2 regions of the Microlunatus sp. YIM B11417 genome follow, and region 1 is predicted to be linked to the other one. Evidence: riboswitches for the same ligand, from Rfam matches in the RefSeq annotation. Region 1 holds a riboswitch; the other holds the start of a gene.
What was found. A riboswitch is a leader RNA that binds a small molecule or an ion and turns the genes downstream of it on or off. The one in region 1 is predicted to bind thiamine pyrophosphate.

Region 1 (3,396 bases):
AGCCGGTCCAGCGGGAACTCGCCGCCGTCCCGGGGTACGGCCAGCTCTCCGGTGTCGGCCGGCCGGAGTCCGGCCAGTGCCCGGAGCAGGGTGGACTTCCCGCTGCCGCTCCGCCCCGACACCGCGACCAGGGCGCCCGGGCGGAGGTCCAGGTCCAGTCCTGTCACCAAGGGACGCGGCTCGGCCCCGGGCGAACCGAGTCCCAGCCCGCGCACCCGAAGAACGGCCCCCGCGTCATCGCGAGCCGACGCTGTCGTCGACCCGCCGGTCGGCCGGGTCCAGTCGATCCGTACCGGCTCGGGCGGCGGTTCGCCCGGCACCCAGACGCCGGCCGCGAGCAGTTCGTCCCGTTGCTCCGCCAGCACGGTCCGGGCCGGGCCGTCGGCGATCAGCCGGCCGTCCGGCCCGAGCACCAGCATCCGGTCGCAGAAGTCGAGCCAGTCACCGGGGCGGTGGTCGACCACGACCACGGTGATCGGCCGGTCGGCGACGGCTTCGATCACGGCCTCCCGAACCGTCCGGGCGCCGTCCGGGTCGAGCATCGCAGTCGGCTCGTCGAGCAGCAGCAGCTCGGGGGCGAGGGCGAGCGCGCCGGCCAGCGCGAGCCGCTGCAGTTCCCCGCCGGACAGGTCGGTGGACCGTCGCGCCGCCGGGTACGGAAAGCCGACAGCCGCCAACGCCCGCCGCGTCCGGTCGGCGATCTCCCGTCGTTCCAGCCGCCGGTTCTCCGGGCCGAACGCGACGTCCCGCCCGGCGTGCTCGGCCACCACCGCGTGGGTCGGGTCCTGCAGCAGCAGGCCGGCTCGCCCCGGACGATCCTCACCGGACCGCCGCAACTCCCCGGTCAGCTCACCGAGGCTCTCATCGGCCAGCCCGGCGAGCAGCCGCAGCAGTGTGGACTTGCCCGACCCGCTGGCGCCGGCGAGCAGCACCCGCTCGCCGGGTCGCAGGGTCAGCGTCAGGTCGCGCAGCGTCGGCTCCCGGCGCCCGTGCGGCCGCCAGGTCAGCCCGGTCGCGGTGGTCTCGCTCGAAACGTCTCGCAACTCCGCCACGGCTCAGCCCCGAACCGGAACTGCCGTGCGCGGGAACGGCTCCACGCCTACACCTGATGCGCGGCGGCGCGCTCCCGGCCGGGCGGGAACGGTGCCAGCACGCCGGTCGCGGCGAGTGCCTTGACCAGGGCCAATCCGACCAGGCCGCCGAGCAGGGCGCCGGAGATCATCATCGTCACCGCGTACAGCAGGATGTAGGGCACGGCCCATTCCTGGTAGTAGGTCAGCCACTCGTACGGCGTCTCCAGCAGGCCGGCCAGAATCCCGCCGAGCATCGCCGACAGGGCGGTGAACCGCCGGTAGCCGAAGATCAGGAAGCCGAGCTCGACGCCGATGCCCTGGAACAGGCCGGAGCCGAGCGTGCTGATGCCCCACTGACCGCCGAGCAGCGGTTCGACGCTCGCCCCGACCAGCATGGCCAGCAGCGCCGCGCCGGGCCGGCGGATGATCAATCCGCCCACGACGGCCGGCAACCACCAGAATCCGCCGAGCAGCCCGGCCAGCGGCGGCAGAGCGAGGAACAGCGGTCCGGTCAGGTTGCTCACCTGCGCCCAGCCGATGAAGGCGATGCCGAACGCGACGCCGATCATCACGGCGGTGATCAGATCGACGGTACGCCAGCGCAACAGCGGCCCGACCGCGCGATGCGGGTCGGTCGAGGTGGTTTCGGTGGTCATGATCATGGTCCTTCCAACGGTCGATGGAAGGGAAAGCCGGACGGTGGCCCGTCGCGGCTCGAGAAAGGCCCGACTCCCTACGCCGGTGTCAACCGGATCAGGTTCGAGGGTCTGCGATGTGTCGCACTCTCAGCGCCCTACGGCGCTCCCCTGTCGTTCAACACCACGATAACGCCCACCGCACAACTTCCTCGAACTGGTGGCTTGTGCAGGGTTCCGGTGGGCCGGGCGGCTCGGTAGTCTGAGCCCTTCGGATCCGAGCCGGGTGCCCTGAGCACCCATGGGAGGGCGCTCGGATCCGAAGGTTTGACAACGGACGTTGATCGGGGACGTTCGCCGTTGAAGCAGGACACGCGCAGGGGGCCCGATGGCGCGTTGAGGAGGTCCTACTCGGTGTCAGGCCGACCCACACCCTCATCCGACTCACCCAACCCGCGACGCGCGGCGGCACCGCCCCCGCAGAGCGGACCCCCCGACCACAAGGGCACCCCACCACCCCGCAAGACCGGCCTTCGGCGCCTCCTGGTGATCGGCGCCGGTTTCGGCCTGTCGCTGGCGGTCAGCACGACCGCCGTGATCGGTCAGCACCAGCCGGTCAACTCGAGTGTCGCGCCCGGTAGCCGGATCATCCTGCCGGGCGTCTGGAGCGCCGGCGCCGAGGAACCCGGCCGGTCCGAGGCCGAGCGCCTGGCCAAGGAACGGCAGGAGGAACTGGACCGGATCCGGCTGGAGGCCGAGCAGAACCAGCAGCCGACGGATCCGCCGACGACCAACGAGCCGCCGGCCACCCCGCCGACCGAGCAGCCGTCGACCGACGAGCCGCAGGACCCGACGCCACCGCCGGAGACCTCCCGCACCCCGCAGGGACAGTCCGGCGAGCGCGGCGAACCGTCCGGCGAGACGGGCGCGCCGACCGGACGATCCACCGCAGGCCGTACCGCGACGCCGAAGGACACTCAGACCAGGAAGCCGGCGCCGAAGCAGACTCAGCCGACCAAGCCGCCGGCCGTCAAGGAGCCGACGAAGGCACCGTCGACCAAGGAACCGGAGCCCACCAGGGCTCCGACCAAGGCCCCTGAGCCGACCCGGGATCCCGAGCCGACCAAGGCGCCGACCACCAAGGCTCCCGAGCCGACCGAGGATCCGGAACCGACGCGGAAGCCGACGCCGACCGACGATCCGGAGCCGACCAAGGAACCCACCAAGGAGCCGACCAGCAAGCCGACCAAGCCGCCCAAGGGCGACGACGACGATGACGACGATCGGGACTGCAAGATCATCGACCTGCTCGGCCTCGTCTGCATCTGAGCCAGTGCCGACACGGCACTGAACAGCCGAAAGCCCTGAGTCTCAACGACGAGACTCAGGGCTTTCGGTTCATGATCACCAGTCGTGTACGGTCCCGTCGGCCAGCCGGTTGAACGGCAGATAGGCCGTCTGGTACGGGTACTTGCCGGCCTCGTCCACGTCGAGCTCGACCCCGATCCCGGGCTGATCACCCGGATGCAGGTAGCCGTCGTCGAACGTGAACGTCTGCTGGAACGTGGCGTTGGTCTTGTCGCCGTGCTTCATGTACTCCTGGATCCCGAAGTTGTGGATCGCAAGATCAAGATGCAGGGCGGCGGCCATGCCGACCGGCGAGATGTCGGTCGGGCCGTGGATGCCGG
Region 2 (3,396 bases), 310 kb from region 1:
GCTGGCCGCCGGCGGTGGCGAACTGGCGACGGCTGCGCAGGGGTTGAGCGACGGCATCGCTGAACTGGTCGACGGTGTCGGCGAGTTTGTCGGAGGACTGCAGCAACTGGCCGCCGGCAATCAGAAGCTCGCCGGCGGTCTTGATCAACTCGCCGTCGGCGGTGATCAACTCGCGAAGGGTTCCACGCAGGTGGCCGGCGGGACCAAGGCACTCGCGGGCGGTCTTGATCAACTGGCCGACGGTGGTGATCAACTGGCCGACGGGACCGGGCAACTGGCGACCGGCACGAAGCAGCTGGCCGGCGGGCTTGATCAACTCGCGGACGGGACCGGGCAGTTGGCGGACGGGATGCCCGCCTTGTCCAAGGGGATCGGACAGCTCGCTGATGGCGCAGCCGACCTGAAGACCGGCACGGCTCAGCTGAGTGACGGCGCCGGGCAACTGGCTGACGGGACCGGGCAGTCCGCCTCGGGGGCGGCGGACCTGAACAAGGGCGTCGGGCAGTTGGCCGACGGCGGTGATCAACTGGCCGACGGCACCACGAAGCTTGCCGAGGGGCTGGCCGAGGGCGCCGAGAAGCTGCCCAGTTACACCAAGGCCGACCGGACGGCGCTGGCCGACGTGGTCTCGACGCCGGTCACCTCGGAGCGGCCGGACCAGGCGTTCGCGGACAGCGCGACGACCACCTTCCTCGCCGTCTTCGCGCTCTGGATCGGCGCCCTGGCGACGTACCTGATCGTGCAGGCGGTCAGCTCACGGGTGCTCACCTCGATGAAGTCCTCGCTCCGGATCGCGCTCGAGGGCTGGCTGCCCGGCGTGATCATCGCGGCCGTCCAGTCGGTCGTGCTGGCGGTCATGCTCCAGGTGCTGCTCGAGCTCTCGGCCGGCCAGACCGTGGGCCTGATCGGCTTCACCCTGCTCGGCGGCCTGACCTTCGTCGCGGTGAACCACGCCCTGGTCGCCTGGTTCGGCGGGGTCGGCCGGTTCGTCTCGGTGATCATGGTCGTGCTGGCCACCGCCGGTGCCATCACGGCCGCGGTGCCCGCCGTCTTCGACGTGATCCGGCCCCTGCTGCCGCTCACCCCGGCCCTGGACGGGATGCGCGCGATCGTCACCGACGGACCGGGCGTCAGCTCGGCCATCCTGTCCCTGCTGGCCTGGCTGATCGTGGGTCTGGGCGCGGGTCTGCTGGCCGTGGCACGGCGCCGGATCCTGCAGCCGCTCGCCGCGAGCCCCGCCTGACCTCCTACCGCCCCCAACCCGCTGACCGGGCACAAAAGCAGCCGTTTCGACGGCGTGTCACCGCACATGTGCCCGGTCGACGGGTGGCGCGAGCGTCGTCACGTGGGCGGGCGACAGGTGGCCGGGCGAAGGGGATCGGGCGACCGGTGGGCTGCTTGGCTGTCGCGATTTCTCTTGACGTCAGCCACATCTTGCCGCTGCCACGCGGCAACGGCCCGTCCGCAGTGAAATCGTGACAGCGGATCGCGCGCTCGACCCGGATGGTCGTGCGAGGGCGGCGTCACGACCCGGCCGTACGGGTCGGGTCGGTGCAACCCACGGCCGGGTCTGACCGGCCCAGGGTTCCACGGTGTGGGACTGGCGCGACCCGGAACGAGGTGGGTGACGTACCTTCAGGTTGAGCACGGGAGTCCGGTGAGCCGGGCTGAGAGGGAGTACTCGAACTCCGACCGTTGAACCTGATCTGGGTCATGCCAGCGCAGGAAGCGAACTTGGGTGGGGCAGCGTGCCCCGGTCCCCGTGCCGACGAGAAGGCAAGGGGGACCCTATGACCAAGATCATCGACGACCCGATGCGGTTCGGCGTCGGGGCTCGGGTGACCGTGGCGGTGATGACCGACCGGTACGTCGACGTCATCACGACCGCCTTACAGACAACGGATCCGGGCGACCTCGTGGTCCGAACCGGCGATGTCAGCACCTATCTCGGTGGCAGCGAGAGCGAGCTGCTGCGCTACCTGACCGACCTCGCCGCCGCCATCGCCGCGACCGGCGAGCACGCCTCGGTGACGGTGCACCTGTCCCGCGGCTGCCCGGGCGAGGTGGTCTGCGACCTGCCGGGCGGGGCGGGGCCGCGCCCGGTCGACGTACCGGAAGGCAGAGAGACCGGGCGCTTCGCCGCGGCCGAGTGGGCGCTCTATCCGCTGGCCGACGACGTCCGGGCCGGGGTCGAGCCGGACCACATGCGCGACATCTATGCGGCGATCGAGCTGGCCAAGGCCAACGGGACGTTCCGGGCGTCGGAGCACTTCGTGACCCGGCTGGAGGGCGACCTCGGCACGGTGCTGGCCACGGTCTTCGCCGGCTGGGTGATGGTCGGCCGCAGCGTCCAGCACGTCACCAGCCACCTGACCGTCTCACTGAACAGCCCGTCCCATGGCTGACCGGGCCAAGATCAACAAGAGGCTGCCGCTGCGCGACATCGTCCTGATGGTGATGCTCGGCGTGGTCTTCGGCTTCCTCTACTGGGCGTTGGTGCAGGCCTGGAACCTGCTCGCGGTCGCGATGGGGCCGGCCGGTGATCTTGCTCAGCATCTGCTGCTCGGCGGCTGGCTGCTGGTCGCGCCGATCGCGCTGGCGATCATCCGGCGCCCGTTCGTCGGGATCATCGCCGAGGTGATCGCCTCGATCGTCGAGGTGGTCTTCCTCGGCTCGCCGGTCGGCCCGCTGCTGGTGGTCGCGGCGGCGCTGCAGGGTGCCGGCAGCGAGCTGCCGTTCGCGATCACCCGCTATCGGCGGTTCAATTGGCTGACGTACGCGCTCTCCGGGCTGCTCGGCGCCGGGCTGGTGTTCGTCTTCTCGGCGTTCCGGTACGCCTGGTTCGGCCAGGACATCCTGCTGCTCCGGCTCGGCCTGCAACTCGCCTCCGGTCTGGTGCTCGGCGGCCTGCTGGCCAAGATCATCGTCGACGCGCTGCTCCGGACCGGCGTCCTGGACCAGTTCGCAATCGTCCGCGAGGCAGGCCGTGCCCGCTGAACCGGCCGTCCACGCCGCCGGGCTGACCGCGCGCTACCCCGGCGGCGGTCGGCTCGGTCCGATCGACCTCGTCGTCCGACCGGGCGAGTACGTCCTCGTGCTGGGCCCGTCCGGGTCCGGCAAGTCGACGCTGCTCCGGCTGCTGCACGGCGCGGTACCGCAGGCGATCGACGCCGAGGTCGCCGGCGAGCTCCGGGTGGCCGGCCGGCGGGTCGCCGACCACGAGATCGCCGACCTGGCCGATCGGGTCGGCGTCGTGGCGCAGGACCCGGAGTCCGGGGTCTGCTTGTCCGGCGTGACCGACGAGGTCGCCTTCCCGCTGGAGAACCTGGCCGTCGACCCCGCCGCGATCGGCCCGGCCGTCAGCACCGCGCTGGACCGGGCGGACGCCCGCCGGCT

Region 2: linked by a shared signal. The riboswitch ahead of AC6CCG_RS21025 (YkoF family thiamine/hydroxymethylpyrimidine-binding protein) and the one ahead of AC6CCG_RS19675 (ECF transporter S component) in region 1 are both predicted to bind thiamine pyrophosphate.

The regions. Positions count from the first base shown of each region.
Region 1 is NZ_JCAMPJ010000004.1:22,704-26,099, forward strand. Features, by position in the region: gene AC6CCG_RS19670 (ATP-binding cassette domain-containing protein) at 1-1,052, opposite strand, end outside; gene AC6CCG_RS19675 (ECF transporter S component) at 1,100-1,729, opposite strand; TPP riboswitch at 1,787-1,891, opposite strand; gene AC6CCG_RS19680 (hypothetical protein) at 2,255-3,037, shown strand; gene manD (D-mannonate dehydratase ManD) at 3,113-3,396, opposite strand, start outside.
Region 2 is NZ_JCAMPJ010000004.1:329,211-332,606, forward strand. Features, by position in the region: gene AC6CCG_RS21020 (YhgE/Pip domain-containing protein) at 1-1,243, shown strand, start outside; TPP riboswitch at 1,637-1,745, shown strand; gene AC6CCG_RS21025 (YkoF family thiamine/hydroxymethylpyrimidine-binding protein) at 1,791-2,405, shown strand; gene AC6CCG_RS21030 (ECF transporter S component) at 2,398-2,997, shown strand; gene AC6CCG_RS21035 (ABC transporter ATP-binding protein) at 2,987-3,396, shown strand, end outside.